4 regions of the Blautia segnis genome follow, and region 2 is predicted to be linked to each of the others. Evidence: riboswitches for the same ligand, from Rfam matches in the RefSeq annotation. Region 2 holds a riboswitch; each other region holds the start of a gene.
The links. A riboswitch is a leader RNA that binds a small molecule or an ion and turns the genes downstream of it on or off. The one in region 2 is predicted to bind cobalamin.

Region 1: linked by a shared signal. The riboswitch ahead of H8S54_RS03745 (class I SAM-dependent methyltransferase) and the one ahead of nikB (nickel ABC transporter permease) in region 2 are both predicted to bind cobalamin.
Region 3: linked by a shared signal. The riboswitch ahead of H8S54_RS08530 (hypothetical protein) and the one ahead of nikB (nickel ABC transporter permease) in region 2 are both predicted to bind cobalamin.
Region 4: linked by a shared signal. The riboswitch ahead of H8S54_RS14240 (sirohydrochlorin cobaltochelatase) and the one ahead of nikB (nickel ABC transporter permease) in region 2 are both predicted to bind cobalamin.

What each region holds. Positions count from the first base shown of each region.
Region 1 covers NZ_JACOOT010000009.1:69,585-77,735, reverse strand. The annotation lists gene ttdB (L(+)-tartrate dehydratase subunit beta) at 1-250, shown strand, start outside; partial or broken gene H8S54_RS03770 (pyruvate formate lyase family protein) at 290-676, shown strand; partial or broken gene H8S54_RS03765 (glycine radical domain-containing protein) at 702-953, shown strand; gene H8S54_RS03760 (aromatic acid exporter family protein) at 1,011-1,496, shown strand; gene H8S54_RS03755 (cysteine hydrolase family protein) at 1,798-2,313, shown strand; gene H8S54_RS03750 (AAA-like domain-containing protein) at 2,384-3,967, shown strand; cobalamin riboswitch at 4,054-4,246, shown strand; gene H8S54_RS03745 (class I SAM-dependent methyltransferase) at 4,353-5,081, shown strand; gene nikB (nickel ABC transporter permease) at 5,086-6,033, shown strand; gene H8S54_RS03735 (ABC transporter permease) at 6,023-6,844, shown strand; gene H8S54_RS03730 (ABC transporter substrate-binding protein) at 6,931-8,151, shown strand, end outside.
Region 2 covers NZ_JACOOT010000003.1:198,114-206,264, forward strand. The annotation lists gene H8S54_RS01640 (urease accessory protein UreF) at 1-450, shown strand, start outside; gene ureG (urease accessory protein UreG) at 471-1,079, shown strand; gene H8S54_RS01650 (urease accessory protein UreD) at 1,084-1,908, shown strand; gene H8S54_RS01655 (MarR family winged helix-turn-helix transcriptional regulator) at 2,087-2,515, shown strand; gene H8S54_RS01660 (YczE/YyaS/YitT family protein) at 2,508-2,915, shown strand; gene H8S54_RS18510 (hypothetical protein) at 2,912-3,097, shown strand; cobalamin riboswitch at 3,223-3,422, shown strand; gene nikB (nickel ABC transporter permease) at 3,598-4,536, shown strand; gene nikC (nickel transporter permease) at 4,538-5,362, shown strand; gene H8S54_RS01675 (ABC transporter substrate-binding protein) at 5,380-6,933, shown strand; gene H8S54_RS01680 (ABC transporter ATP-binding protein) at 6,950-7,735, shown strand; gene H8S54_RS01685 (oligopeptide/dipeptide ABC transporter ATP-binding protein) at 7,728-8,151, shown strand, end outside.
Region 3 covers NZ_JACOOT010000019.1:72,297-80,447, forward strand. The annotation lists gene H8S54_RS08525 (ABC transporter substrate-binding protein) at 1-1,073, opposite strand, end outside; gene H8S54_RS08530 (hypothetical protein) at 1,090-4,092, opposite strand; cobalamin riboswitch at 4,296-4,493, opposite strand; gene H8S54_RS08535 (VanW family protein) at 4,650-6,080, opposite strand; partial or broken gene hisI (phosphoribosyl-AMP cyclohydrolase) at 6,112-6,426, opposite strand; gene hisB (imidazoleglycerol-phosphate dehydratase HisB) at 6,463-7,050, opposite strand; gene hisD (histidinol dehydrogenase) at 7,047-8,151, opposite strand, start outside.
Region 4 covers NZ_JACOOT010000033.1:104,003-112,153, reverse strand. The annotation lists gene H8S54_RS14260 (ATP-binding cassette domain-containing protein) at 1-2,615, opposite strand, end outside; gene H8S54_RS14255 (flavodoxin family protein) at 2,967-3,533, shown strand; gene H8S54_RS14250 (alanine/glycine:cation symporter family protein) at 3,555-4,952, shown strand; gene H8S54_RS14245 (hypothetical protein) at 5,071-5,658, opposite strand; gene H8S54_RS14240 (sirohydrochlorin cobaltochelatase) at 5,710-6,999, opposite strand; cobalamin riboswitch at 7,256-7,431, opposite strand; gene H8S54_RS14235 (metal-sensing transcriptional repressor) at 7,715-8,095, shown strand.

The DNA of each region.
Region 1 (8,151 bases), on a different contig from region 2:
CCACTGCGTATTCCCGGCTGGCTGTGCAGTAGTAGCTGCAACAGAGGTTGAGAAGATTGTAGAGCATCACTGGGATGAGCTTGGAATGCCGGAGACTTTATGGTGCAACAAGGTAAAAGAATTTGGTCCGCTGATCGTATCCATCGATGCACAGGGACGCAACCTGTTCGAAGAGAACAAGGTAATTTTCAACGAGAGAAAAGAAGCTGCAAAGCAGGCTATCTATCCGGAAGTTAAATTTATCAAATAAAAAGCTTACACAAAATAAAGGAGGAGAAAGGCAATGCCAATGACAGCCCCGGGAAAGTTTGACAGTAATGGAGCATGGGACGGATTTCACGGAGAAATCTGGCAGGAAGAAATCAATGTCCGTGACTTTATCCAGAAAAACTACACACCATATGATGGTGACGAGTCATTTCTGACAGGTCCTACATCCAGAACAGAAAAGTTATGGAACCATGTTCAGAAGCTTCAGAAGGAAGAGCGCGAGAAAGGCGGCGTGCTGGAATGTGAAACAGAAGTGGTTTCCGGACTTACCGCATATGGTCCTGGCTATATCAGTGAGGATATGAAGGATCTGGAACAGATTGTAGGTCTTCAGACAGACAAGCCGCTGAAACGTGCATTTATGCCTTACGGTGGAATCCGTATGGCAGTGCAGGCAGCAGAAACATGTATGATGATGTAATCCGTATGCACTTGGACATGAGGATGAGGAGCGCAAGAATAACCTGGTTCAGATTCTGGACGGATATTTTGCACAGGATGCCCATCACCTGAATGTAAACGTATTTGGCACAGAGAAATTGATCGATGCAATGGAACATCCGGAAAAAGAGGAGTATCAGAATTTTACCATCCGTGTTTCCGGTTATGCTGTGAAGTTTATTTCCTTAACAAAGAAACAGCAGCTTGATGTTATTGCACGTACCTGCCATAAGACACTGTAGGAATCAGGCTGGGGTCAAAAAAACCAGCTGATAACGGCATAGTCAGGAGTGCTGCGAATGGGACCACAGGAAATGCTGGACAGAGCTGAAGTGAAAAACAAGTGGCAGCTTACGCCGCTGAAAAACTTCAAATCGCCCCGTCTGACAGAACGTATGTGGCGTACAGCTCTGGTAGTGTTGATTACTTCTGTTATTTATGAATATCCTTTGGGAGGGCGAAATCCCTGTTTTGCACTGATCGGTGCAGTGTACGGGGTGGGAAGCCAGTTTGAGGAGGGCTTCCACAATGGAATTAACCGGGTGATCGGAACTCTTGTAGGCGGTCTTCTGGTAATTCCCTTTCATAGGCTGTATACCAGTCAGCCTTTTGGAATACCTGACTGGATATGGCTTGTAACAGGGCTTTGTCTTGTACTCTGGTGCAATTTTGCACTGGGTGCAGATTCTGCAATTCAGCCTGGAATCGTCATTTATTTCGTTGTTATGTTTACAGTCGGAAAAGAAAGGGTTTTTCTATACACAATCGCAAGAACCGTACCATGAGGGAAAAAGAACGTGAAAACTTTGGTACGGATGATGATAAAAATTTCTCCGCTATCGTTTCAAAAATAAAAGATAAACACCTCTAACGTATTGATTAAAGGGTAAGATGAAAAAGGAAAGCAGTCGGCAGGTCACAACCCTATACAGGGCCTGGCGGCTGTTTTTTGTGTCCCGTAGAAGCGGCTTTCTTGTATAAGGGTATGTACGAAATTCGGATAAGGTGATATAGTAAGAAAAAGTATGTTTTCGAAAAAATTATGATGAATTTATCAGGGCGTGAAAAACACAAAGGGGGAACAGCATGGATATTTTAGTTGTGATCGATATGCAGAATGATTTTATAGACGGGGCGCTTGGCACGCCAGAGGCGGAAGCAATTGTGCCCAATGTGGTAGACAGAGTGAAGAATTTTAATGGACTTGTTCTGGCTACAAGGGATACACATGGCGGAGATTACCTGCAGACCCAGGAGGGCAGAAAGCTCCCGGTGGAGCATTGCATCCGGGGAACCTATGGCTGGGAAATCCGCGAGGAGATCGCGGAACTTCTGGAGTCCGGTCCCATTGACAAGCCTACTTTCGGCAGTGAAACTCTTGGAAAAGTTCTGAAGGAGTTCAATAAATCAGAAGCCATCGACAGCATTACACTGGTGGGACTTTGCACCGACATCTGCGTCATCTCCAATGCCATGCTGCTCAAAGCATTTCTTCCAGAGGTGCCGATTATTGTAGATTCCCTCTGCTGCGCAGGAGTAACCCCGGAAAGCCACGAGAGAGCACTGGAAGCCATGAAGGCCTGCCAGATCGAGGTAATTTAATTGGCGGATTGCGGACAGGAATAAAATTGGGTATACTTTTTTATAAATGACAGATGGAGGAGGTGTTTGTATGAAGAAAAGGTTTTGCACTACAGGAACATGTATTCCGGAAAAGAATTATATGGTAGATATCAGTGGCAGAATTGACCGGATTATCAGTGAATACATTGAAAACGGGCAGTATTTTACCATAAATCGTGCAAGACAATATGGAAAAACAACCACACTCTATTTGCTTGAAAAAAGATTAAGGGAGAATTATATTGTATTGAGTCTGAGCTTTGAATCTGCGGATGAATATTTTCAGTCACTTTCCAGTCTGGCAGAAGGTCTTATGCTGGATATAGGCGATTGTTTGAAAGAACAAAATGCGGATGAGAAAATAGTAGAAGAATGGTATCAGCCTATTTTGGAAAAATTTCCCTTGCGCTCGTTGGGAGCAAAGATCAGTTCCCTGTGTAAAGCGTGCGGTCAGCCAGTGATCCTTATGATCGATGAGGTGGACAAAAGCTCAGATAATCAGATCTTTTTATCATTTCTTGGGCTTCTTCGCGAAAAGTATCTTCGTATGCAGCAGGGAAAAGATCAGACTTTCCAGTCGGTTGTTTTGGCAGGCGTATATGATATAAAGACTTTGAAGGTGAAAATACATCCTGAAGAAGAGTCAAAATATAACAGTCCATGGAATATTGCAGTAGATTTTGATATAAGTATGGACTTTTCCATCCAGGATATTAGAGCTATGCTGCTGGAATATGAGAGTGATTTTAAAACTGGAATGGATATAGAGCAGGTAAGTGAATTTTTGTACAATTATACTTCCGGTTATCCATATCTGGTGTCACGGCTTTGTCAGCTAGTGGATGAAAGAGTTTCGGGAAGTGAGCTTTTTCCTACTAAGAAGGAAGGCTGGAGTAAGGATGGGCTTCTTACGGCGGTGAAGATGCTGTTGGGAGAAAAGAACACACTATTTGACGATATGGTGAAAAAGCTGTCAGATTATCCGAAATTGAAGGAAATGCTCCAAAGTATTTTGTTTGGCGGAGTAAGTTTCCCATTTAAGATTGAAAATCCATTAGTTAATCTGGGAGTGACTTTTGGATTTTTAAAAGATAGGAATGGGCTTACTGCAGTATCCAATCGAATTTTTGAAACACAATTATATGATTTGTTTTTGGCGGAAATGGCGATTAACAGTGAATTGTATAAGGATGCCGGGATAGAACGTAATCGATTTATTGTGTCCGGAATGCTTCAGATGGATCTGGTGATGGAAAAATTTTGTGAGCATTATGAAGAAATATATGCAGAAAACGATCAAAAATTTATAGAGGAAAATGGAAGAAAACTTTTCTTACTTTATTTAAAACCTATTATAAATGGAACGGGAAATTATTATATTGAGGCCAGAACCAGGGATAGCAGAAGGACGGATGTAATCGTTGATTATAAGGGAAAACGCTTTATAATTGAATTGAAAATCTGGAGGGGAAACGAATATAATACCCGTGGAGAGCAGCAGCTTTTTGAATATTTGGAATTTTATAAGATGGAAAAAGGATATTTGCTGAGCTTTAATTTTAATAAGTCTAAAAAGACCGGAATCCGGGAAATCAGTTATGAGGGGAAACGAATTTTGGAAGTGGTTGTTTAGTAAAATAATCGCGGATTCTGCCAATTTCATTGACAAATGCAAAATATTATATTAAACTCAGTTTGCATGATTTTAGTATAAAAATTTAATAAAGAAACCATTTTGGTGCCTGCCACGTTTTTGTAAAACGCGGCGGAGTAAACGGGAAACAGGTGAGAATCCTGTGCTATGCCGTAGCTGTAACAGTCGAGTATGCTTTTATATCCACTGAGTAATCGGGAAGGGAAAGCAGTATGATGACGCTGGAGCCAGAATACCGGCCGGAATGAAGAACTTTTGCTGCGAGTCACAGTATAGAGGTTGCGTGTAATAGAAATATTATGCCGTTAAGCCGCTGTGTCTTCAGCGGCTTTTATTATTGAAAAAACAGAGAGGACAAAGGTAAATGGCTGAATTACTGAAGGATATTCAGACATACTGGGACATGAGAGCTGGCGGATTTTCTGATGCCAGTATGGAAGAGCGAAAGACAGAACCGGGAAAGCACTGGGAAAATATTTTCCGCAATTCTCTGGAAGAAGGGTGCACGGTACTGGACGATGGCTGCGGTGCCGGATTTTTTACCACCTTGTTAGCGTCTATGGGATATCAGGTAACTGCCGTGGACTACAGCCCCAAAATGCTGGAAGAAGTCAGAAAAAATCTGGATGCGGAAAATCTGAAGGCGGATCTTAAGCAGATGGATGTACAGAATCTGGAATTTCCGGACAACAGCTTCGATGCAGTGGTGTCAAGAAATGTATTCTGGAATCTGGAGCATGCGGATAAAGCCTATGAGGAAGTAAGCCGGGTTCTGAAAAAAGGCGGAATTCTGATTCTGGAAGATGGAAATTACTACCGCCATTATTTCAGCGAGAAATATGAAAAGATGTACCAGGAATTTCAGAAGCTGTACGGTGACGAAGAGGATCAGGGCTGTCACGCACGCCATAACAAAGAAAATGTAGATTTCCATATTATGGAAGAAATTGCGAAAAAACTGCCCATGAGCCAGGTTGACCGCCCGGCATGGGATTTTGGTAAACTGGTAGACCTGGGATTTCGCAAAATACAGGTAGAAGTTTCTGGCAGTCCGCTGCCAATGAGCTTTTGCATTGTAGCACAGAAAGGCTGAAAAAGTGAAAAAAGAAATTTGTAAGCGACTAGTTTCACTTGTAATTATCCTGTTTGGACTTTCCATTATGACCTTTGGACTTACATATATTCTGCCATCCAATCCGGCAGAGCAGCTGGCGGAATCCATGGGTGCTGGTCATGACAGAGAAGTAATTGCAAAGATTGAAGAAAAATATGGATTAAACAAATCCTTCGGCGAACAGTATATAAGCTGGCTGAAGGGAGCTTTACACGGTGATTTCGGAATGTCGGTAAAGTATGCACAGCCGGTCTCCCAGGTGCTTGGAAGAAAGCTTCCCAATACCATTAAGCTGGCAGTTGCTTCTTTTATTCTGATGCTTCTGATTTCTTTTCCGCTGGGAATTTTATCAGCAGTGTATAAGGATAAGGCAGCAGATTATATTATCCGGTTTATGTCCTTCCTTGGAATTTCACTGCCAAGCTTCTGGGGCGGTATGATGCTGATCTATCTGCTGGCAGTCAATCTGCACTGGCTTCCGGTTGGCGGATCAGATTCCTTCAAAAGCCTGATCATGCCAGCCATCACCTTATCATTAAGCATGAGCGCATATTATATAAGGCGAATCCGGGCGGTAATGGTAGAGCAGATGAACGAAGAATACATCAATGGCTGTCAGGCCAGAGGCGTGGGAAGATTCCGCACCATCTTTTTCCATGTGCTTCCCAACTCCTTGCTTACAGTAGTAACCATGCTGGGAATGTCCTTCGGCGGCCTGCTTGGAGGAACCATGATCGTGGAAACGGTTTTCAGCTGGAATGGAATTGGAAGTGCGGCTGTGGCTGCTATTTCCGGAAGAGATTATCAGCTGATCCAGGGATATGTTATGTGGATGGGATGCATTTACGTTCTGGTAAATCTTTTGGTGGACATTTCATATCAGTGGCTTGATCCAAGAATCAGGAGAGGAGCCGTACAGCATGAAGAGTAAGAAAAAAATATGGATCCGTTTTGGAATTTCGGCAGCATTTGCAGTGATTTTCCTATTGTTTGCGTTGTTTGCCGGGAAATTTGCTCCATACGATCCTCTTGAAACACACTATACCGATTTATTGAAAGCACCTTGCAAACAGTATCTTCTGGGAACAGACCAGATGGGAAGAGATATTTTTTCTAGAATCCTCTATGGAGGAAAAACTTCTCTTCTGATTGCCTTTGCAGTGACTGCGATTATTTCAGTTGTGGGAATTCTGGTGGGAACAGCAGCCGGTTTCTGGGGCGGCGCGTTTGATGCAGTGTTGATGCGTCTTTCCGATATGCTCATGGCTTTTCCAGGATCAATTTTCACAATTGCACTGGTTAGCTTCCTGGGAACAGGACTTCCCAATCTGATCCTTGCAATGACCCTCACTGGATGGACTTATTACGCGAGAATCAGCCGTTCCCTGGTTCTTTCCATAAAGAACAATACCTACATAGAACAGGCCAGACTGGGCGGAGCCAACAATTTCCGCATTATGACAGGCTACATTATCCCAAATGTTATGCCTTCCCTTCTGGTAAATATCACCCAGGATATTGGAAGCAAGCTTCTGACGATTGCAGGACTTTCCCTGTTAGGACTTGGCTCCCAGCCGCCTACGCCGGAATGGGGCTACATGCTTTCAGAAGGAAAAGATTATATGTATTCAGCGCCCTGGATGCTTATGGCACCGGGAATGGTAATTTTGATAAATGTTATTATATTCAACTTATTGGGAGACTGTATTCAGGATCTGATGAATCCCAAAGGAAAAAAATAATGATGTTTACTTTCCGCCCCAGAGGTTGGAAGGATGAACATAGATAAAGTAAACATGCACATAACAACAGGAGGAGAAAAAACAAAATGAAAAAACGGTTAATGTCTTTATTATTTGCAGGAGTTATGGCTTGCAGCGTAATGGGAAGCGGTGTTACAACATTTGCTGCTGACAACGACAGCCACATCAATCTGGCACTTTTCACTTACATTGAAGGTATGGATCCGGCAACAGACTGGTGCGGATGGAACCTTACCCGCTGCGGTGTTGGTGAGACACTTGTAACTGTAAACGAGAACATGGAGATTGTTGGACAGTTAGCAGATGAGTGGGAGCAGACAGATGACACAACCTATCGTTTCCATATTCGCCAGGGCGTAAAATTCAGCAATGGTACAGAGTTAACACCTGAAATCGTAAAAGATTCCATTCAGAGATCTATCGACAACAACTCCCGTGGAGGAGACCTTAAAATCGCAAGCATCGATGTTGACGGAGAATATGTAGTATTTACAACTGACGGAGAGTACAGCGCATTTGTAGCACAGCTTACAGAGCCTATGACTGTTATCGTTGACACCACTGCTGACACCAGCAACTATGACACAATGCCGATCTGCACAGGTCCGTACGCAGTATCTGAGTATGTATCTGAGGAGAAAATCGAGCTTGTTGCAAACGAGAATTACTGGGACGGAGCACCGGAGATCAAGAGCATCACTGTAAAGAATATCGGAAGCGATACAAAGGCAGATGCAATGCTTTCCGGAGATATCGACCTTGCACAGGGACCGGATGCTACTTCCCTCAGCCGTGTTGAGAACAATGATGATATCAACATCGTAAAAGTAACCGGTACCAGAGAGAACGACTTCGAGTTAAACTGCCGCGAAGGAAATCCTCTTTCCGATAAGAACCTTCGTCTTGCATTATCCTATGCAGTAGACCGTGACGTTGTTGCACAGGTTGCAGGAAACGGATATTCTTCTCCAATCGGAACTGCATTCCCGCCGTCTGTTGGTTATGATTCTGACAAAGTAACTGCACAGACCTATGACCTTGATAAAGCAAAAGAGTGCCTTGAGGCAGCTGGATACAGCGATACAGACGGAGATGGAATCGTAGATAAGGACGGAGAGAATCTTTCCCTTACAATTTCTATTTCCAACGGTTCCTCCACTGCAGTCAGCGAGACTCTGCAGGATATGTGGAAACAGATCGGTGTAGACGTTCAGATCGAGATGCTTGAGAACGTAAGCGACAAGCGTGCAGCTGGTGATTTTGATATGCTGGTATCCCCGAACTGG
Region 2 (8,151 bases):
GAAATTCTGGAAGCCTCCAGGATTCCCATGGAGCAAAGAGAGGCTGCAAGAAAGATGGGCTCCCGTTTTGCCAAAACCATAGAAAAGCTGGGACTTTCCATCAGCGAAACGGGAATTTTCCGGGAATATCTGGACGCGAGAAAGGGAAAAGCGGTGAATCACTGCTGCATTTACGGCGTTTTCTGTGCCCAGATGGAGATTTCCATTGGGGAGGCTCTGGCCCATTATCTGTATGCACAGACCTCTGCAATGGTAACTAATTGCGTGAAGACGATCCCCTTAAGCCAGACCGCGGGACAGCAGCTTTTAAGCGGTTGTTATAAGGAATTTGGCGAGATTCTGGAAGATGTGATGCATAAAAGCAAAGAAGATTTGTGTCTTTCCGCACCAGGTTTTGATATCAGGGGAATCCAGCACGAAAAACTGTATTCCAGGCTATACATGTCATAAGAAGAAAAGAGGAAATCGAGATGTCATATGTAAAAATCGGAGTTGCGGGACCTGTTGGTTCCGGAAAAACAGCACTTATTGAGGCTTTGTCAAGAAAGATGGCAAAGGACTACAGCATTGGTGTGATCACAAACGATATTTATACAAAGGAGGACGCCCAGTTCCTTGCCAAAAACAGCGTTCTTCCAGTGGAGCGCATCATTGGCGTGGAGACAGGCGGCTGTCCCCATACTGCGATCCGTGAGGATGCATCCATGAACCTTGAGGCAGTGGATGAGATGATGGAACGCTTTCCGGACATTGAACTTCTTTTCATAGAAAGCGGCGGAGACAACTTATCTGCAACCTTCAGCCCGGAGCTGGTGGATGCTACCATTTTTGTCATCGACGTGGCAGAAGGGGATAAGATTCCGAGAAAAGGCGGCCCTGGAATTACCCGTTCCGACCTTCTTGTGATCAACAAAATTGACCTTGCCCCCTACGTTGGTGCAAGCCTGGAAGTTATGGAACGAGACTCCAGAAAAATGCGCGGTGACAGACCTTTCCAGTTCACCAACATCCGCGGAGATGAAAATGTGGATAAGGTAGTGGAGTGGATCAAAAAGAACGTACTGTTAGAAGGAATGTAAAGGTATGGATAATAAATTCGGAAAAATTTCCCGTATTCAGGCATGTGCCGCAGTCAGGGACGGCAAAACCATTCTGGAAGATTTATCCTTTACCGCCCCGTACAAGATCATGGTGCCCTTTGAGAAAGAAAACGACGGTATTCAGATCATGCCCCTTTGTGCGTCTGCGGGAATTATGGCAGGGGATTCCCAGGAATTTTCCTATCATGTGAAGGAAGGGGCGAACCTGGAAGTTTTGTCCCAGTCCTTTGAGAAAATCCATAAAATGGACGAGGGATCTGCTTTTCGTACCATTGAAATCCAGGTGGAGCAAAATGCAATCCTGTACTATTATCCCCAGCCTGTGATCCCCTTTTCTGGATCTGCATTTGACAGCACTATGACCATTTGTCTGGAGGATAAAACCTCCCGGCTGTTTTTGCTGGAAGTGATTTCCTGCGGCAGAAACGCTCATGAAGAGCGCTTTCAGTATCGGAGATTTTCCTCCAGGGTGCGGATTTACAGAGGGGAAAAGCTGATCTACCAGGACAATACCTGCTACGAACCGGAAAAAATGCCTATGGAAGGCATTGGAATGTACGAAGGATACACTCATATGGCCAATCTTTTTCTTTCAGAAATATATACTGGACAGGACAGCACAGATAAAGAAATCAATCTGGAATTACAGGAAAAAATCTGGCAGCTTCTTGACGAAGAACCGGACACGGACGGCGGAGTTACCCGTCTGACAACCGGCGACCTGGTCCTTCGAATCTTCGCCCATCGTGCCCAAACTCTCCAGCAGCTGGCCGACAAAATAAAGAAATTATATGAAGCAATTCATTAACGAACCAACAGGGACTGAGTTTTCTGACAAGATCCAAAACTTTGTCCCTGTTGTTTTTTTCTAGCTCCCCTCAAAAAGAAAAATTTATCGCTGTCAGTTTTCCCTTGACATCCTGATCTAAGATAGTTATAGTTCAAAATATTTGAATTATAACTATTCGGAAGAAAGGAAACCAACCATGGATGATACCTTACACTACCTGATTATGGCCAACCAGATGCTTGTCCAGAAAGCTTTGCTGGAACAGCTTAAGGATACCGGACTTACCATCGGGCAGCCCAAGATACTTGACTATTTGAAAGACCATGACGGCAGCAATCAGAAAGAAATCGCAAAAGCCTGCTTTTTGGAAGCTGGATCTCTTACCACTATTTTAAATAAGATGGAAGAGAAAGGGCTGATCGAGCGTCGGATTTTAAACGGCAACAGACGCAGCTTCCATATCTTTATGACAGAAGAGGGAAAGAAGAAACAGCAGCTGGTGTCCCAGGCTTTTGCCAAAATAGAAGAAAAGGCATTGTCCGGTGTTTCTGCCGAAGAATTCCAGCAGTTTTTGGCTGTATATGGAAAAATCTATGCGAATTTACAGGGGGAAAGAAATGAATAAGTTAAAAAGATATCTGTTGTTTCTGATTGGATTGTTTATCAATGCGCTTGGAGTCAGTCTTGTGACAAAAGCAAGCCTTGGAACCTCTCCAATTTCATCCATTCCTTATGTGCTAAGTCTTAAATTTCCGCCCACACTTGGAAATTTCACCATCATCTTCAGTATTCTTCTGATCTTGCTGCAGATCCTGATTCTGAGAAAGAATTTTAAGATAGAAAACATTCTGCAGATTCCGGTATCCATTGCCTTTGGATATTTTATTGACCTTACTATGTATCTGTTTTTCTGGGTAAATCCCGGAAATTATGCAATGAAGCTGGCTGCCCTTCTGGCAGGCTGCATCGTGCTTGGATTTGGCGTATATCTGGAACCACAAAGATCATATTTGATTCTTCCATGACCGTGATCGCAGGAATTCTTTTCTTTATTTTCTGGGGAAAATTAAACGGTGTCCGTGAAGGTACCATTATCGCAGCTCTGCTGGTAGGCTTTATTGCAAGATTATTTGGAAAACATCTGGAATTTATGCGGAAATTTATTATTGACGATATTGAAGAATGCGTTGAGGAAGCATTGAACTGACAATTTGGGGGGAACGATTGATTCCCCTTTGTTTTCAAAAAAATACAATCTGTGAAAAAATTTTTCTGGACAAGATTCCCAATATAAGCTATTCTTATAAGGAAAATTAGATAACATTTGTTGGTTTTGAACCAGCCTTTGTAAGTTCCTGTGCAAATGTCTGCACATGGATTAAAAGGGAAATCGGTGTAATTCCGGTACGATCCCGTCACTGTGATAGGGAGCTGCAGAACATAATCTCACTGGATGGACAGTTGTCAGTCTGGGAAGGGGTTCTGGAGCGAGGATCTTAAGTCAGGAGACCTGCTTATAAATGATTTGATATGATTCTTACGGTAGATAGGAAGCATGGTTTTTTTGTGTGCAATGACATCCGTAATTTCTGCGGGTGTTGTTTTTTTCTGCGCTTTTTTTCGAAAGCGTATCATTCCCCCTGCCTTTTTTTGCGAAAACTGAATCAGATCCGGCGAAAAACCTCCAACATGTAGGAAGGAGAGAAAATGTCAAAAAAACAAATTGGAAAAAGGCTTCTGCAGATTCTGATTGTTCTGATCGGTGTAAGTTTCTTTACATTCGGACTTACTTATCTTTCTCCTGGTGACCCGGCAGAAATCATGCTGACAGAGTGTGGCAACCTGCCTACACCGGAACTTCTGGAACAGACAAGACATGAACTGGGCCTTGACCGACCGTTTCTGGTACAGTACGGCTCCTGGGTAAAAGGAGTTCTGACCGGAGACATGGGAACATCCTATGCATTTAAAGTTCCCGTAACTGAAAAACTGATGAAATGCTTCTGGCCAACCCTTCAGATGTCACTGTTTGCCCTTCTTTTGATGATTTTATTCTCCATACCATGCGGAATCCTCTCCGCGGTGTATCAGAATAAGTGGCCGGATTATCTCATCCGCGGAATTACCTTCTTCGGGGTATCCATTCCAAGCTTCTGGATCGGTCTGATCCTTCTTAGCATCTTCGGAGTACAGCTTCGCTGGGTCAACGTAGCCGGAGGTACTACCGATTTCAAGACCATGATCCTGCCCTCCGTAACCCTGGCTCTTTCCATGTCTGCGAAATACACCAGACAGGTGCGAAACGCAGTGCTGGAGGAATTAAGACAGGACTATGTTATCGGAGCAAGAATGAGAGGAATCAAGGAAAGCGTGATCCTCTGGAGACATGTGCTCCCAAATGCAATGCTCCCAATCGTTACCCTTCTTGGTCTTTCCCTTGGCTCCCTGCTTGGTGGAACTGCAGTTGTTGAGATCATCTACAACTGGCCTGGAATGGGAAGCATGGCGATCAAGGCAATCGCCTGTCGTGACTATCCGATGGTGCAGGCCTATGTACTGATGATCGCGATTATGTATATGGTGATCAACATTATCGTTGACCTTTCCTATACTTATCTGGATCCGAGAATAAAGGAGGTTAAGTAAAGTGAAAAAGCAGAATTTTTTCTTAGCTCATAAACAGTTTACCGTATTCTTTATTCTGGCGCTTGCGGTTGTAGGCGTAGCTGTTTTTGCTCCCTGGATCGCACCAAAGGATCCGCTGGATGCAGTGATGGTGGATTCTCTGAAAGCCCCATGTGCAGAATATCCCCTTGGCGCTGACAAACTGGGACGAGACATTCTTTCCCGTGTGATCTATGGTACCAGAACCTCTCTGGTATCCACCCTGATCCTGGTAGCAACTATTTTTGTTGTAGGTACACTGCTTGGAATTATTGCAGGATACTTCGGCGGCTGGATCGATCAGGTGATCATGCGAATCGCAGATATGATGATCTCTTTCCCTGGAATGATCCTGGCAATCGCAATCGCAGGTATGCTTGGCCCAAGCCTTAGAAACGGAGTCATCGCCATCACAGCCGTAAGCTGGACAAAATATGCCCGTCTGGCAAGAAGTATGGTCCTGAAAGTAAAACGTAATCTGTATGTGGAAGCGGCTGTGGTAAACGGCACCAGTACATTCAAAATTTTGTGGAAGCATATCCTCCCCAACATGCTGACGACTATGACAGTAACAGCAGCGGCAGATATGGGTACCATGATGCTGGAACTTGCATCTCTTTCCTTCCTGGGATTCGGAGCAGTAGCACCGACACCGGAGTGGGGACTGATGCTGAACGAAGGAAGAACTTATATGGCAAAAGCACCGTGGCTGATGATCGCACCGGGTATCGCCATCGTAATCGTAGTAATCATTTTTAACATGCTTGGTGACAGTATCCGAGATATTCTGGATCCGAGACAGGACTGATAAAGGAGAAAAAGTATATGAAAAACAGAATCGCAAAAAAAGTATGTGCAGCAGCACTGGCAGGACTTATGGCAATGGCAATGATCCCGGCTACTTTCGTATTTGCAGATGGAAATACCATGACAATCGGTGTAACAAGCTTTGCTGATACACTGGAACCAACAGAGCAGTATTTCAGCTGGGTAATTTCCCGTTACGGTGTTGGACAGGGACTTACCAAGTTTGACGAGGAAGGAAACATGGTACCATGTCTTGCAACAGAGTGGACCAACAGTGAAGATGGAAAAACATGGACATTTACCATTCGTGAGGGCGTTAAATTCTCAAATGGCAACGATATGACACCAGAGCTTGTAAAAGCATCCCTGGAGCGTACTATGGAAATGTCAAACCGTGTACCGGAGTTCTTTGACATTGACAGCATTGAGGTTGACGGACAGAACATCACATTCAACCTGAACAGAGCAAACGCAAATATGGCAGGATGCCTGGCTGACCCGCTTTTCCTGATCATGGACACAAGCATTGACAACTCCAACATCGCAATGGAAGGCCCGGTCTGCACAGGCCCGTATGCATTCCAGTCCTTTGATCCGTCCGGAGATACAGTTGTTGTACGAAACGAGTATTACTGGGACGGCGAGGTTCCCAATGACAGTGTAACTCTTCGTATTATCGGAGACCAGACAACACGTTCCATGGCACTTCAGTCCGGCGAGATCGATGTTGCTTACAACTTAAAGACAGAGAACGTTTTCGAGTTTGACGGAAACGACAACTACAATATTCAGTCTCTGGAATCTCTTCGTTCTACCTATGCATTTATGAACCAGAACGGAGCACTTGGGGATCTTGCACTTCGTCAGGCAGTTCTCCGCGGACTTGACAAAGAGACCTACACCAGCATTCTTCTTGAGGGCGGCGCAACACCAGGAAAAGCTCCGGTACCGCCAACACTGGACTATGGATATGAGGAACTGAACGATGAGAATGCTTACGATACAGACGGAGCAAAGCAGGTTCTTGCAGATGCCGGATATGAGGATGTAGACGGTGACGGATATGTAGAAGATCCAGACGGAAATAAAGTAGAGCTTACCTTTGTATACTATGACAGTCGTGCAGAGCTTGGCGTATACGCGCAGGCAGCACAGGCAAGCTTAAAAGAAATCGGAATCAACATCAAGCTTGACTGCGTATCCTATGAGACCCTTCTTGACCGTCGTGATTCCTCCCAGTATGACCTTCTGATCTGGAACGTATTGGTTGCAAACACCGGTGACCCGGAAAACTACCTTCGTGAGAACTGGTACAGCACATCTGCAAACAACACTGCAGGATATTCCAATGCAGATGTAGATGCATGGCTGGATGAACTGGCTTCTACTATCGATGCAGAGGCAAGAAAAGAGCTGATCGTGAAGATCCAGCAGGCAATCATGGATGATGCGGCAACTGTATTCTTCGGGTATGAGAATACCTTCCTTATTTCCAAATCTACCGTAGAAGGACTTGTAATGTATCCAATGGATTACTACTGGGTAACTGCTGACATGAAGATTGCGGAGTAATAAAGGAGTCTGTTATATGCTGGAAATTAAAGATCTGGCTGTACAGTATGGAAATCAGGCACCTACCATCGAGCATTTCAACCTTTCCATGAAAAAGGGGGAGATCATCAGCGTGGTAGGTGAGAGTGGAAGTGGAAAAACTACTGTGATCCGTGCCGTTCTGGGAGCACTTTCCGGAGCTGGCAGGGTCACCAGTGGTGACATTCTCTATCATGGAGAATCTCTTCTGAAAAATTCCAAAAGCGACTGGAGAAAGATCCGCGGCAGCAAAATGTCCATGATCTTTCAGGACTGCGGAGGAACCCTGAATCCGATCCGTAAGATCGGCAGCCAATATGTAGAATATATTCGTACACACCAGTCAATGACCAAGAAGGAAGCATGGGACAAAGCTGTTTCCATGCTGACCAAAATGCGTCTCCCGGATGCTGAGAATATCATGAACAGCTATCCGTATCAGCTGTCCGGCGGTATGCGTCAGCGTGTGGGAATCGCGATGGCCATGACATTTAATCCGGAACTTCTTCTGGCAGATGAGCCTACCAGTGCTTTGGATGTAACCACACAGGCACAGATTGTCCGTCAGATGATGGAGCTTCGGGATGATTTTGGAACCGGAATCATTATCGTTACCCATAACATCGGCGTAGCTGCCTATATGGCAGACCAGCTGATCGTCATGCATCACGGCAAGGTAGTGGATCACGGAACCAGAGAAGAGGTTCTGAACAACCCAACCAGTGATTATACGAAGAAACTTTTGGAAGCAGTTCCGGAAATGGAGGGAAAACGATATGTCTGAGAATCCTGAAATCGTCATGCAGGCGAAGCATATTGTAAAACAGTTCCCTGCTTCCCACGGCAGAACCTTAACTGCCTGCAATGATATCAACCTGACTATGTACAAGGGCCGTACCCTTGGAATCGTAGGAGAGAGCGGATGCGGAAAGTCAACTTTTGTCCGCATGGTAATTTCCCTGGATCAGCCCACCAGCGGCGAGATTCTTTATCATGGCAAAAACATCACAGGACTTTCAAAGAAAGAGACCTGGGAAAACCGCCAGAACCTTCAGATGGTTTTCCAGGATCCGCTGGCATCCTTTAATCCGAAGATGAAGATCGGGGACATCCTCACAGAGCCTCTGATGAACTACAAAAAGATCAAAAGAAGCGAAAGAAACGCGAAGGCAAGAGAGCTTCTTCGCATGGTTGAGCTTC
Region 3 (8,151 bases), on a different contig from region 2:
CATACATTTCCATCCTTTACTGCCTTGAAATCAGCCAGAAGACTGTCCTTAGCCAGAAGGTCGTCAAGGCTCTTTACAGAGGCATCAATGCTGGTATTGTAGATCAGATAATCTGCATCCACAGCAGTGTTGTAAAACTCTTCCATTGTGATGGAAACAGAGGTTTTGCCGCTGTCATCCTGAAGGTCTGCAAATGCATTTCGCCCGCCTGAAATGTCGATCATGCTGGAAATGTAATCTTTGGGATTTCGGACAACCGGGGAACCGCTGGTGTTGATATAGAAAAATGCCACGGTTTTCTCTGTGTTGGTGAAATCCTTTAATTTCTCAATGATCTGCGCCTGACTGTCAAAGAAAGCGGCTGCTTCCTCTTCCTTGTTCATCATAGCTCCGTAAAGCTTGATCCACTCCGTACGGCCAAGGGGCTGGCTTTCATAGCTGGAACGGTCGATAAATACCGGAATTCCAAGGGTTTCGATCATCTCCTGTACCTTTGGTGCGTGGAGGATCATGGTGGACTCAACTGCAAGATCACAGTCATCTCCTACCAGAAGCTCGTAATCCGGCTCATCATATTTACCTGCGAAAGTCATGTCGCCATTATTGATGGCATCTGCTGCTGACTGGATGTACCAGCCGGATGCGTCCAGTCCGGATAATTTGATGGAAGCTACCGCGCCGATGGCATCAAACAATGCCATTGGGGAAGTAGCTGCCATGTAGATCGTATCCAATGGCTGCTGGAGAACCTGAATGCTGTCATCCAGACCATCCGGTGCCTCCATTCCTTCCGGTACTACAAGGTACTGTGCATTATCATGGACATCCAGAAGCTTATAGCCATCATTATAGTAATACACATCAAAGCATTCTGCAAAGGACAGCTCCATGGTGGACTGGTAAGTAAGTCCCGGAAGCTCTGGTGCTGTATGGTCAGAGGAAGTGTCCACGGAAGCATCCGTTTCAGCTACTTCCGTATTTTCTTCTGCCCATACAGGAGTTACTGCTGTAAAAGTCATCACAGCTGCTGCAAAAATGCCAAGAATCCGGTATTTCAGCTTTTTATCGTACATAGTTTTCTCCTGCGGTTTATGCCTCTTCATCTGTTTCAGTGAAAATTGCCTGGTATGCTTTTGTCCATTCTGCTTTTGCATCCTCATTCTCTTCGTCTGCAGAGCGGTCAATAATAAACGGAATCTTCAGGGTTGCATACTTCGCTGCCATATCCTTCAGTGTTTCCAGCTTTTCTTCTGTTTCTGTTTCTTCTGCAGGAAGGATATCGGATGGAAGGATGGCAAGATTGCACTGGCTCTTAACAAGCTCTTTATAGTCGGTGTCATCGTATTTGCCTGCGAAGGATACAGAGCCATCCTCTAATGCTGCAGTGAGGCTGTCAGAGGTTACCTCGTCTTTTTCCAGGCCAAGGCTGGTAATCTTGTCAGTAAGACCAAGCTCATCCAGGATGTTAAGCGCACCCTCAGATGCAACGTAAACGCTTTCAACCGGTTTTTGGATCAGGATTACGTCTTTATCAAGACCTGCAGGGATCACTGCGCCTTCCGGCACGATCAGGTATTTGATAACATTGCCTGTGTAAAGCTTCTCAGAAGCGGATGCATCTTTATCTTCTGCCGCTGCAGCTTCCTTAGAATCTGCAGTTTCCGGTTTTCTTGCAGTGTCTGCGGTCATGTCAACCTCAAACAGGGTGATGCCTTTTGCATAGTTATACAGTTTAAAATATTTTGCATGCTCAAGCTTGGTTTCATTCTTGTACTCAAGCCCTGTGATCTCCGGTGCACTTTCATCCAGCTTCTTGTTTCCTGTGGAAAGCATACTGTTCTCATCTGCCGGATTTTCCTTGTCTGTTTTTTTCGGATCGCTTGCACCCTTTAATGCAGCATAAATGGTGTAAGTAATCTCATGAGCCTGAGACATTCTGGTGGTCATACCGATGATGGTATTGTTCTGGTTTAATGCAATCGGAATGGTGAAGGTGGAGGTACCGCCTCCGCAGGATCCGTAATAGGTGTTGCCGTTTGCCTTTACATATCCGTAATATTCACTGCTGAATACAATTGTTGCATAGGCTTTTCCGCCGGTTACAGTAATCTTATTACAGGAAATACTTACCTTACCGGTACCGCCGGACCAGGAGAAGCTGTCTGGTGTGTAGGTTCCGTCTGCCAGTGTGGTGGAGCTGTTTACAGAGGAGGTTCCTCCGCTAAGATCAGAGTCATATTTGGACTCCTTATCCGGTTCCGGATTTGGTGTTGGTGTAGCGGTAACAGCTGCTGTTGGAGTTGGTGTAGGAGTACCTGTCAGTTCAACGGATGGTGTCGCAGTCGGTGCCGGAGTTGTGTCTGGTTTCTGAGTGTCATCCTTGATATCACCGATCTTATTTAAGGTAGCTGACTCAAAGGTCAGGGTTCTGTCATACCAGGTCTGTCTTTTGTGAGAAAATGCAGCAATTGAAAGTCCCTGATCAAGAGATTCCACCGGAATTTCATAAGTATATTTACCATCAGCATTTACAGTGTATGGAATCCATTTGGAGGAATCTGCTTTTGCTGCCTGCTCACCGGTTCCTGCAAAGAGGTAATCATAGCCTGTGCCGCTTAAGGTAAGAACTGCTGTCATCTTTCCGTTTTTGGAGGTAAGGGTACAGCCTACTACTCGGAACATGGAGGAGCTGGAAGTTACATCCACATTGTAGATTCCGTTCTCACATGCACCGGATGGAACCTTAGTTGGCTCCGGTGTAGATGTTGGAGCCGGAGTTTCGCTTGGAGCCGGGGTCTCACTTGGCTGCGGAGCCTCGCTTGGACTCGGAGCTTCACTTGGCTGCGGGGTCTGTGTTGGCACCGGAGTTACCTCTGGCTGCTCACCGTATCCGGGAACTGCCGGGATTGTAATGGTAAGGATTCCTTTTTCATACCAGTGCTGGCTCTTCTTGGAATGAGGTACTACAGAAACAGTCTGTGTCTCCTTGCTTGCAGGAACTTCGAAAGTGTATGTATAGCCGCCTGCTGCATTCTCTACGCCGTGGACAGCTTTTGTCTCTTTATCTGCATCGCTGGAACTTCCGAAGTAAATCATGTCATAGTTCTGCTTCTCTGTGGAAAGGGTTACGATGTATTTGTCGCCCTCTAATTTTACAGTAGAACCAGTGATCACGAACATGGCAAATTCGTTGCCGTCTTCTTTTACCAGCTTGATGCCAGCGTCCTTGATCTCGTTGTCAGAGGCTGCCGGAGTCTCGGTTGGAATTGGTGTGGCGGTAGGCTCTGGAGTTGCGGTAGGCTCCGGAGTTGCGGTTGGTTCTGGTGTGGCAGTTGGTTCCGGGGCTTTCATTCCTGGAACGTTTAGCTTCAGATCCTGGGTCGTATACCATGCATTATTTTTTACAGAATGGGGAACCAGATAAATGGTCTGAGCTTCTGCCTTTGCATCAATTTCGAAAACGAAGGTATATCCGGTTTCTGTTTCTGTTCCTGCGATTGCATTGGCATCCATCACAGATGCAGCATCTTCTTTATGTCCAAGGTAAATCTTATTGTAGTTCTTTCCGTTAGAAGTCAGGGTTATTTTAATTTTATCACCCTTTAATTCTGCAGAGGAGCTTGCAATTTTGAACATTTTGTAAGCAGTATCATCTGCTTTATCAATGGTCATGTTTGAGCCGTCTTCTTTTAAATCCTCTGGCATGGTATAAGTGGCAATCCCATTGCCGGAAGCTTCTTCTGCAGCCGGAGCTTCTGTTACAGCTGCGTCTTCTGCTGGCTGAGCAGCAGTCTCTTCTTTGGCATCCTCTGTCTGTGCTGGCGCTTCTGTAACAGAAACCTCAGCAGTTTCTGTCTGCTCCGGAGTCTCTGTAGGTGCCGTGGTCTCTTCCGGAGCAGTTGTTTCTGCCTTCTCTTCCTGTGCAGGAGCAGTCTCCTCTTTCGGAGCTTCTGTCACAACAGCTTCTTCCGCCGGAGTTACCGTAACCTGTACGCCTGTACTCTCACTTTCTGCCTGTGTAAGGGCAGCCGGAGTGACGGTCATTGCCACAGAAAGAAACAGTGCCAGAAAGCGTTTTGAATTTCTTTTCATTTTTCTCCCTCGATTCTTTTATGGTTATCTTCTGGTATTGTTGCCTGAATAAATCAAAGACTGCCTCAGAGTATTCGGAAAATTCCAGAAAACTCTTCTAATGCAAAAAAATGCCCGCTCCCATAAGGGAACAGGCACCAGAAATCAATATATCCCATAGTCGAAATATATGCTACATGAGAATGAAGTGCTTTCCTCGGAAGCTTTCATTAACGAATTCAGCAGGTTTCCTGACTTACAGATCAATACGAAATCCAGCCTTCTCAGCAACGCATTGCCAATGGCATCTTCGGATTTCATTCCCTGTTTACAGTGACCGGATCGCTCAGGATTTGCACCTGATTCCCTCTTAGCCAGCAGATTCTTTTTTCTGCAAAGGCACTGAAAACGGATTTATTCAATTCATTTCATTATAGCAGACTATTATACTGAAATCAATAGGCTGCCAAGGCACTTTCTACCTGACAGCCTACAATTTGTTACTGTTCACTCCGTGCCCAGTAACTACAATTTAACATATATTTTAAATTATTGTGCGGGAAATACGCAACATCGCTTTACTGTTTATACTGACTATACCCAACCTCTTCTGTGCGGAGCAGGTTTCCCGCCTCATCATACACGCTGCGGTAGGTTTTGCAGGTGTTGGGATCGGAGTGTTCGGTGGTGATCTCTACAGTATTGTTGTTCTCCTTTGTACCGTAAATGGATACGGTCACAGACTCTTCTGCTTCGTCATAGACTGCGGAAATCTTAATGGGATAAGAGGTATTGTTCTGGAAGCGGAAATCCTGGCTTCCGTAAACAACTGCTGCATCCAGTCCGTCATCCACATAGTCAATACGCGCTGCATGGTTATGGCGTTCTACGATGGAAAGATCCGCCTGCAGGCACGCCATAAACAAGGTGGTGGACACCTGGCAGATTCCGCCGCCGATATCCTGGGCGTGCTCGCCGCCTACGATTACCGTCGCTTCCTTATAGCCCCGCTCTTCTGTTCTGGGACCTAAGGTATCATTGTAGGAAAAAGTCTGTCCCGGCTGCAGTTCCACCCCATCGCATGCTTCTACTGCAAGCTTCAGATTGGTGATCCGGTTCTTGGTACCGCCGCCGTAAGTGGTATAGGTTCCAAGGAGGTTCAGATAAGGCAGAGCCTCAATTTCCTCCGTGGAAACCTCTGGCAGAGTGATTTCAAGCGGAATGGTGATTACCAGTCCCTCTCTTGCCCGGTCAAGCCGGTTCTGTGCGGCTTCCACATCAAAGGAAATGCCCGTCACAGCAGGAATGATCTCGTTGTTTTCTCCGAGAGAAGCATCTGTGGCCTCTGTATGTACCTGCTCATAATAAGCTTCCATGTCAAAAGCTTCCGGCAGAGTTTCCATAGTCGGACATTCAATCACGGTCTCGTAATCTTCCCGGGAAATGGCACTTAGAATCTCTTTTTTCAGAGCGTCCAGATCCGGTCCAATTCCGGTAACGCCTTTCGTAATCACAAGACTGGTATCTGTGAGCTCACAGGAGGTCTGAATGGTAGTAGAACCGTTCTGAATCCCGGCTGTATTCAGCACCTCATCTAGGTCATCCTGATTGCGTATAGTAGGAAGAAGGGTCAGCTCCTCCTTCGTCTTGCTGTTCATAAGCTGGATGCGGTCTGTACCATGGGTAATCCAGGAACCATGTCCAAGGGAATAGGCACTTGCCACAACGGCTTTCGCATCTATGCTCAGCGCCGGATAAATGGACACCTGAAATTCCTGTCCGTTCAGAGTGACCGTCATCTGCTTGTCCTGATAATTTTTCTGGAAATCCTCTGTAATGGCGATGATGGCTTCCTCTTCGGTCATTCCCTGGATGGCAATGCCGTTTACTTTCAGCTTTGTCCAGATCACATTGTCTGTAAGAAAATGGCACCACAGACAGTATGCGCCCACAAGAAGCACGAAGAAGATCAGAACCTTGGTCAGGGTGTTTTTCATTTGTTTGTTCATATGATAGTTTTACCTTTGGCTTACTTTTTTAGAGCAGCGGGGTAAAAAAACATGTCCTGTTTCCAGTATGACACGCAGCACCTACCTGCTCCACTTTTGCCAAGATTGTATCATTATCACAGTCAATAGTCAATGATTTCACGTACTGAACATGGCCGGAGGTAAGTCCTTTGGTCCACAGCTCGTTTCGGCTGCGGCTCCAGTAGGTCATTTTTCCCAGTTTCAAAGTGGTAAGATAGGCCTCTTCATTCATATAGGCAAGCATCAGAACCTGGTCTGTCTTGTAATCCTGGACAATGACCGGAACCATGCCGTCACTGTTCAGCTTGAAATCAGACCAGGACAGTTTGCTTTTTAAATTTTCCATGTAAAAATACTCCTTTTACAAGCTTCCCTTTGTGGAAAGCACGTCTGTAATGCGGGGGTCAAACGCTACCGCCATGTCCAGGGCTTTGGCGAAGCTTTTGAACATAGCTTCTGCCATATGGTGGTTATTTCCCGGGGTAAGAACCTTAATGTGAAGATTCATGGACGCAGTGTAGGAAACCGCATAAAAAAATTCCTTTACCATTTCTGTGGACATATCGCCAATCTTTTCGCTTGTGAACTCTCCGTCAAAGGAAAGATAGGGACGTCCTCCAAGATCCACTGCGCAGAGCACCAGGCACTCATCCATAGGAAGAATGCAGCTTCCGTAGCGGCGGATTCCCTTCTTGTCTCCCACTGCTTCTTTAATGGCAGTGCCAAGGACGATTCCCGTATCCTCGATGGTGTGGTGATCGTCCACCTGAAGATCCCCTTTCACCTTCACATCCAGGTCAAACAGTCCGTGGCGGGCAAAGCCGTCCAGCATGTGGTCAAAAAATCCCACGCCAGTGTCCAGGCTGCTTTTGCCGCTTCCGTCCAAACCTAGCTTCAGGGAAATCTGGGTTTCTTTTGTGTTTCGTGTTACCTGGGCCTCTCTTGTCATGGCTCCTCCTTTTTGTCCTCATCCTCAAAACGGACTGCAATGGAATTTGCATGTGCGGTCAGCTGCTCGGAGATGGCAAACTGGATGATATCCTTGTGGATTTCTTTCAGTGCAGATCTGGAATAATATACAATGCTGGATTTCTTAATAAAATCATCCACAGAAAGTGCGGAGAAGAATTTGGCAGTTCCGTTGGTTGGAAGTACGTGGTTCGGCCCTGCAAAATAATCGCCCAGGGGCTCGGAGCTGTACTCACCGATAAAGATAGCGCCTGCGTTTCGCACCTTCATCATCACCTCGAAGGCATTCTTGGTCACGATCTCCATATGCTCGGATGCGATCTCGTTAGCCGCATCAATGGCTTCATCCATATCCTCTGCAATGAGAATGTATCCGAAATTCTCCAGGGATTTTTCAATGATCTCTCTTCTGGAGAGAACCTTCAGATAGCCATCAATCTCTTTCTCCACATTCTGCGCCAGCTCAGTGCTGGTGGTAATGAGGATTGCAGAAGCCATCTCGTCGTGCTCTGCCTGGGAAAGAAGGTCAGCTGCAACATAGTGTGGGTTGGCAGTCTCATCTGCAAGAACCAGGATCTCACTTGGTCCTGCGATAGAATCAATGCTGACATGGCCGTAAACGGCTTTCTTTGCCAGTGCTACGAAAATATTTCCAGGTCCTACGATCTTGTCTACTTTCGGGATGCTGGCAGTACCGTAGGCAAGTGCGCCGATAGCCTGTGCGCCGCCCACCTTGTAGATCTCGTCAGCGCCGGCTTCCTTGGCTGCAACTAATGTAGAAGGATTCACCTTTCCGTCTTTTCCCGGAGGGGTGGTCATTACAATGTGGGGCACTCCTGCAACCTTGGCAGGCACAATGTTCATAAGAACGGAAGAAGGATAAACTGCCTTTCCTCCTGGAACGTAAACGCCTACACGGTTCAGAGGAGTTACCTTCTGGCCCAGCATGGTGCCGTTCTCTGTGCTTGTAAACCAGCTGTTCTGGCGCTGTTTCTCGTGGTAGCTGCGGATGTTTACAAGAGCCTTGCGGATGACTTCCAGTAAGGAGGCGTCCACTGCCTCATAGGCCTCCTGGATTTCC
Region 4 (8,151 bases), on a different contig from region 2:
TAGGTTCCAAGATTGGCCGGGTCCGGAAGCTGGTTAGCTTTGGCATATTCCGGATAGGCCTGGATCACATCTTTCATAAGAAGCTCTTTGATCTGGTCTGCTGTGATCGTCACCGTCACGCTTCCCTGAATCAGCTCATTGGCCTCCTGCCGGATCTGCTGCTGGATGTCGCTCTGGCTAAGAAATCCCAGAATGCTGGCAGCATCTGCTTTTTCTATTCCATTGGCCCTGGCATATTCCTGGTACTGATTCATCAGCTTCACTGCAGCGGCGATCATTTTTTCTGTGGAAACGTCCACCTTGATATTGTCATTCACCAGCTGCTCAATGTCTGCAGACAGCCTGTCATTTACTTCACTGGAACTAAGAAACTGCTGAATGGCCGACTGCATTTTTGACAGATCCGCCTCCGGCTTATCCTGAATGCTCTCCTGGTATCCTTCCAGAACATCCTTCAGAAGCGCAGTGGCTTTTTCCTCTGTAAAATCAAACTTCACAGACTTCAATGCCTCACTCATATCCGGAACCTGATCTGCTGAAAGTTCCTTCAAAATCTCTTCCGGGTCAATGGCATCGGATAGATCCAGATTCAAGTCTCCAAAGCTGATCAAACTGGAAAAATCAGGCATGCTGCTTTCGGACAAATCCGGCATATCCATGCTCATTCCCGAGAGAGCCATGCTGGAAAGATCCATATTAAAAGCACTTTCATCGATCTGAAAGGCCTCCTTCAGGGCATCCTCATTGATGCCAAAAAGAGATTCCATATTAAATTTGCTTTCCTCCTGGTCTTCCTTCCCAAACGCCTCCCCTGTAAAAACATTGATTTTTTCATTTTCCAGCTGCTGCTTTACAATGTCACTGGACGCTGCCTTTTGGATCACATGTCTGGTAAGTGCCGGCGTATAGCCAATTCCTGCTGTGAGCATAGATGCTGTGGCACCTTCTGCAGGCTGTACGATTCCTACAATAGTAAGGTCCTCCCCATCTGCCACCAGTTTTTTCATGTAAGCACTGTTGTCAGATTTGTCCTTCCAGACCTTGTATTCTGAATCATATTCGTAATAATCCGTACTGTTTACAAGCTTGAAGCTGGTTCCGAGAATCTGATCATAGGAATAGGCTTCTCCATTCTCTGGCATCTCAACTGCTTCCTCTGCCATAAATTTCTGCACCATATCATCCAGCTCTTTACTGTCCCGAAGACCCAGTGTGTACTGGAGAAAATCGCTGATATCTCCATGAGAGGTAAGCACCAGCACACATTCCTGGTAATTTTCCGGCCATCTGCCGGCTTTCACATCATACTGATTTTTGTACAATTCTTCATTCTCCGGCATTTCGTAGAACACATCTGTACTCATGGTAGAAGACATAATGCTGTTGGAGGAACCGGAGCCAAGACCCATGGAGGAAAAGGATTTGTCCGGATTTACCTGGCGGATGCCGTTTTTTTCCTGACGGAAAATCTGCGGGGAAACTAAATAGCTGTATTCCACAGAATTGGCATACTGGTCCACCTGACTTTCATCACTGTCCAGAAAAGTTTTCAGAGATTCCAAATCATTGGAATTCATCTTGGAAAACATATTGGTGACCATCTGCGCCACCCCTACCTCTCCTTCCTTTTTCTCACTCTGGGCAGACGCTGCGCCCATCATCATGGAAGTCAGGTCCACCCCTGTGCTCTGAATCTGCAGAGGATACTCGGAAAGGGTCTCCTCCTCCATGTCTGTGATGTATTTGTCTACGCCATTAGATATGGAAAGAATCAGGGCAATTCCGATGATGCCGATAGAACCGGCAAAGGAAGTGAGAAGGGTTCTTGCCTTTTTTGTCTTCAGGTTCTGAAAGCTAAGAGACAATGCAGTGAAAAAAGACATGGAGGATTTTCCCATGTTCTTGTGAACAGGTGCTGCCATCTGCTTTGTATCCACCTCAAAGGGATCTGTGTCTGACAGGATTTTTCCATCCTTCACAGTCACGATTCTGGTTGCGTAAAGCTGGGCAAGCTCCGGATTGTGTGTTACCATTACCACAAGGCGCTCCTTTGCAACCTCTTTCAGAAGCTCCATAACCTGAACGCTGGTATCAGAGTCCAGGGCCCCGGTTGGTTCATCCGCGAGAAGAATCTCCGGGTCATTGACCAGGGCACGGGCAATGGCTACTCGCTGCATCTGTCCGCCGGACATCTGACTGGGACGCTTGTGAAGCTGGGCGCCAAGCCCCACTTTCTCAAGAGCTTCTTTGGCCCTGCGCCGTCTCTCGTTTTTGGAAACACCGGAAATGGTCAGAGCAAGCTCCACATTGGCCAGCACAGTCTGATGGGGAATCAGGTTATAGCTTTGAAAAACAAAGCCAATGGTGTGATTTCTGTAGGAATCCCAATCCCTGTCCTTATATTTCCTGGTGGAAATTCCATTGATGATCAGGTCTCCGCTGTCGTAACGGTCCAGGCCACCGATAATATTCAAAAGGGTGGTCTTGCCAGAACCGCTTGGACCTAAAATTGCCACAAATTCATTGTCCCGAAGGCTAAGACTCACTCCGTCCAGGGCTCTTTGCACCAGATTTCCGGTTCTGTATTCTTTATGTATGTCTTTAATTTGAAGCACTTGCAAATTCCTTTCTGCTATTTATATAATGAAGTTAGGGGCAAAAGGTTTTTTGCCCCTAACTTGATATCTACGAATTGCTTCGCAGCAAAGCTGCTCCCGCAATTCTCGAACATTCGGAATCCGCTGATTTACTGCGTAAATCGCTACTTCCTCATGTTCGGCGGGTCCCAAGTTCAAAAGCCTTATCGTGCAAGCACGAACGGCTTTTTGACCTTTTGACCCTGATATCATTTAATTTTTCTATTATATCCTGTAAATGTGAATATACTGTGTCTTGAAATTAAACCACTCCTATCGTATAATAAAGAAATATATTAACGCTTTAGCGAGATGAAAGGATGAAAGAACATGAAGGTTTTACTTTTAAACGGCAGCCCGCGTAAGGAAGGCTGTACCTTCACTGCACTTAGTGAGGTTGCAAAAACTCTGAATCAGAACGGAATTGATACCGAGATTTTCCAGGCAGGAGATCCTGATAAAGATAACGTAAAAGCGGCGGCGGCGAAATTAAAGGAGGCAGATGCTCTGGTTGTAGGTTCCCCGGTATACTGGGCTTCCCCCACAGGACAGATTATTGAGTTCATGGATAAGCTCTGCTCCATGGCAGGCAAGGACATGCTTCACAAACCGGCTGCAGCAGTTGCTTCTGCAAGAAGAGCCGGAACTACTGCTACCCTGGATGTGCTTCAGAAATATTTCAGCTATCACGAGATGCCGGTTGTATCTGCAAACTACTGGAACATGGTACACGGCAATACTCCGGCAGAGGTACAGCAGGATGAAGAGGGATTACAGATCATGCGCACCCTGGGAAGCAATATGGCATGGCTTCTGAAATGTATCGAAGCAGGTAAAGCGGCGGGAATTACCACTCCACAGGCGGAGGATAAGATCAAAACAAACTTTATCCGATAAAAAACTTAAGAGAGGTATTCTATGCTGCAGATTATCGAAACCATTAATACAGCTGTCAATAATTTTATCTGGGGAGTTCCTGCAATGGTCTGTATTTTCGGCGTCGGACTTTACCTTAGCATCCGCACCGGTTTTCTTCAGATCCGCAAATTCCCCTATGCGATCCGCACTACTCTTGGACGTATTTTCCGCAAGCGCAGCGCTTCCGACGGCGCTATCACTCCTTTCCAGGCTGTGTGTACGGCTCTTGCCGCCACAGTAGGTACCGGAAATATTGCCGGCGTGGCAGGTGCCATTGCCATCGGCGGACCCGGTGCTATTTTCTGGATGTGGGTCTCCGCACTTTTCGGAATGTGTACCAAATTCGCAGAGGTTACCCTTGCTGTTCATTTCCGTGAAATCAATGCAAACGGAGAACTGGTAGGAGGACCGATGTACTACATCAAAAACGGTCTTGGCAAAAAATGGAACTGGCTGGCTTATCTGTTCGCGGCCTTCGGTGTTCTCACCGTATTCGGAACAGGCAATGCCACACAGGTAAATACCATTACCACAGCTATTAACTCCGCACTTTTAAATTATAACATTATTAGCAAAAGCGCAGTTTCCACATCTAATCTGATCATTGGTATTGTGATTGCCATCCTGATTGCCATGATCCTTCTTGGTGGAATCAAGCGTATCGGCCAGGTAACAGAAAAGCTTGTTCCGTTTATGGCGCTGCTTTACATTCTCCTTGGACTTGGAGTAATTCTTCTGAACATCCAGAATATTCCGTCCGTATTTGTTTCTATTTTTAAGGGAGCTTTCCAGCCCTCCGCTGTAACCGGCGGTATTATCGGAAGCATGTTCCTTAGTATAAAAAAGGGTGTTTCCCGTGGTATCTTTTCCAATGAAGCCGGTCTTGGTACCGGATCCATTGCACATGCATGTGCAGATACCAAGAAGCCGGTAAAGCAAGGTATGTTCGGAATTTTTGAAGTATTTACAGATACCATCGTCATCTGTACTCTGACCGCACTTGTTATTCTGTGCAGCGGCGTTCCCATCACTTACGGAGAAGCCGCAGGTGCTGAGCTGACCATCCTTGGATTTACTTCTACATATGGAAACTGGGTATCCATTTTCACTGCAGTTGCAATGTGCTGCTTCGCTTTTTCCACAGCACTTGGATGGGGCCTTTACGGTGCACGCTGTATCGAATTCCTGTTTTCCGAAAAAGTAATCAAACCATTTATGGTTGTCTATGCTCTGGTTGCTATCCTTGGTGCCACTGCAAATCTTGGACTGATGTGGAATATTGCCGAAACCTTTAACGGTCTTATGGCAATCCCCAACCTGATTGCATTATTCCTGCTCTCCGGAACAGTTGTAAGACTGACAAAGGAATACTTTGCAGGAGAGGGAAAAGAAAATTAAAACAGATATATAAAAAGACAGGCTTCCCGGAATCAATATCATTTAACAGAAATGATATTGCCCGGGGCCTGTCTTTTTATAAGAAATATTGTAAGGGTTTACTTGTTAGCTGTGAAAATCAGTTTTTGGAATCCTCTGCTTCTTTTGCTTCAGCATCTGCTGTCTCGCTGTCATCCTCACCGATCACTACTGCGTTTTTCTCTTCCTCAGTCTGCTCTTTTGCATCTTTTACGCTGACCTTATGATCATACCATTTACCCTTTTTGCCAAGGATGGCAAGGTCAAACTCTTCGTCCAGCTTCTCAACCGGAACATTGAAGCCGTAAACCTCCTCTGACATTCCGTCACTGTAGGTAACAGTATCTGTAGTAGGCTGGATCAGTTCAGCTCCATCCTTCTGTGCGTCCTCAGCTGTTCCAAGGAAAAGATTTACGATATTCTTGGAGACAAGTGTAATATGAACGGTCATTTTGCCATCCTTCACTGTAAGAACTGCTCTTCCATTGCATGCCTCATTTACATGGAACATGCCGCTGTCTGTGTCAAACTCCACACCGTATACGCCGTCTTCAAGCTCAGCTTCTGCGGCGTCCTCTGCTTTGGCAGCTTCTGTCTGTGCCGCTTCAGCCCAAACAGGCGCAACGCTTCCTGCTGTCATGGTGGAAATACTTACTGCTGATAATAAAATGACTAATGAACGTTTCATAATAACTTTTCTCCTTACTTTTTGATGAATTAAAGATAAAACATCAACAGATTATTTTGCAATAGAATCAATTGCTGCCTGAATATGCTCTACATAAAGCTGCTCAACTGCATCAATTCTTCCAAGTCCTTCGATCTGGCAATCGATCTCATCGAAATCTCCGGAAGCCTCGAACATGCTCTTCCAGGAATCCTCATCATCACCAGCCATATCGTTGTTTGCATGGTCACCTGCAACAACCATAAGCGGACGAAGAACAACCTTCTTGAAGCCTGCATCTTTTACTTTGTCGATTACAACATCGCAAGCGGTATCTTCCGGCTCACCCTCTACAGTACCGATGAATGCGTTTGTAAATCCAAGCTTCTCCATCTGTGTCTGCATCTGGTTGTATGTAACATTTGCTGTGTGAGAGGTTCCGTGTCCCATGAATACGAATGCGGTTCCATCCTCAGCAGCAGCTTCCATGCTGTCATATCCTGCGCTCTTTACAGCTGCATCTGTAACTGCCTGTGCAACAGCAGCCTTGTCTTCGTTGATAGCAGTAGCGTCTGATCCAACCTCACCAAGCATTGGCTCAGCGATTGCTACAGACTCAAATTTATCTTTGTACTCATCGATCGCTTCTACCATCTCATCGTACTCTGCACCGTGCATAAGGTGTGTAGGCTGAACAACCAGATTCTTAACACCGTTTGCTACTGCACGGTCAAGTGCCTGCTGCATGTTGTCGATGTGCTCATCATCTCTTGCCTGTACATGGTTGATGATAATCTGAGCGGTAAATGCTCTTCTTACAGCCCAGTCCGGGAAAGCTTCTGCAAGAGCATCCTCGATTCCCTTGATATCCTCAACACGGCTGTCGTTGAAGGAAGTACCAAAGCTTACCACAAGAAGCTCGTTCTCACCGATCTCATCCTGGTTACGAGGATCATCCTTGGAAGCATCTCCTGTATCGCGTCCGAAATATTCCGGGCTTGCTTCTTCTCCCTCTACCAGCTCTTTCTGAGCGTCTGTCAGAGCATCCCATGCTTCCTTAGCTTCCTTGCACTGTGCATCTGTGTCGTCTGTTCTCTCCTGAACATAGATTGCATCGATAAGTGCTGCAACTTTATCAGCTGCCTCCTGATCTGCGTCAGATGCCTCTGCATCGTCTGCTGCCTCAGTGTCATCTGCTGCCTCAGCGTCATCTGCTGCTTCTGCATCGTCTGCGTCATCTGCTGCTTCGTCAGTTGTCTCCTCTGTTGCTTCCTCTGCAAATGCAACAGTTCCTGTTGCTGCAGTCATGCTTGCTGCCATGGATGCTGCAAGAAGCAGTGCTAATAAAGATTTTCTTTTCATTTCTTTTTCCTCTTTTTTCCTGTATTTCCGGATTGAATTATGTATAAGGACACGGCCCGGCAGGGCTTTTTCTACGGCAGGAAGCTTCTGTGATTCCTGCTTTGTAAAAAAGCAGCTGCAAACTCTGCAGCTGCACTTTCCTCATAAACACATTTCCTCCAAACAGGATTACAATGATATGAGTATCAAAATATCTTTTGACACTGGTATCATTCCTATATATTGCTATGAGAATAAGGTTCTGTGTACCGCAGATCCACAATTCTACGCCAAGGCAGTTCTCCTGACTTCGTTCAACACTGCTTCCCCTTCCCGGTTACCCAGTGGGCTCTGAAGCAGCTCCCTTACACAGTGACGGCATCGTTCCGGATTCTCACCGGATTCTCTTTTATGCATCATGTTCATGATGCGACCTTTGCGTTATATCATTATACATATTCGACTCGGATATCTAATAGATACCATAATTTTATGTATTTTTTATGAATGTATTATGGATATTTTATGAATATACAATCTATATCAATGGACTTTCAGACAGATATATTTTAACCTGCTGTAACTCCACAATGAAACAAAAAAAGCCCTTGACAAATACCCTCAGGGGGTATATATTAAGTGCATAAGCAAGATACCCCCAAAGGGTATTTGAAAGTTAAAACGCCGGTTCGCAGTTTCCGGCCAATCATTTGTTTAATAAGAAAGGAGCCTGCCTATGACAGCTGATCATAAATCCGAAACCTGCTGCAGCCACACTGCAGCCGATACTGAACCCCTTTCCAGCCAGGAACCTGCACAGAAGGTCTGTTCCTGCTGCGCCAAGCACACCTTGCGTTCCGAAGCGGAGCGAAGAAAGCTGGTCAACCGTCTGAAGCGTATTGAAGGCCAGATCCGGGGCATTATAGGAATGCTGGAGAACGATGCCTACTGCAATGACATCCTGATCCAGTCCGCCGCTGTAAATGCCGCTGTGAATGCTTTTAATAAAGAGCTTCTTGCCAACCATATCCGAACCTGCGTGGCAAGAGATATCCGGGAGGGTAAGGATGAGACCATTGATGAGCTTGTTGCAACACTACAGAAGCTTATGAAATAAATGCGGATATCAGGGTCCCAAGTTCAAAAGCCGTTCATGCTTGCATGATAAGGCTT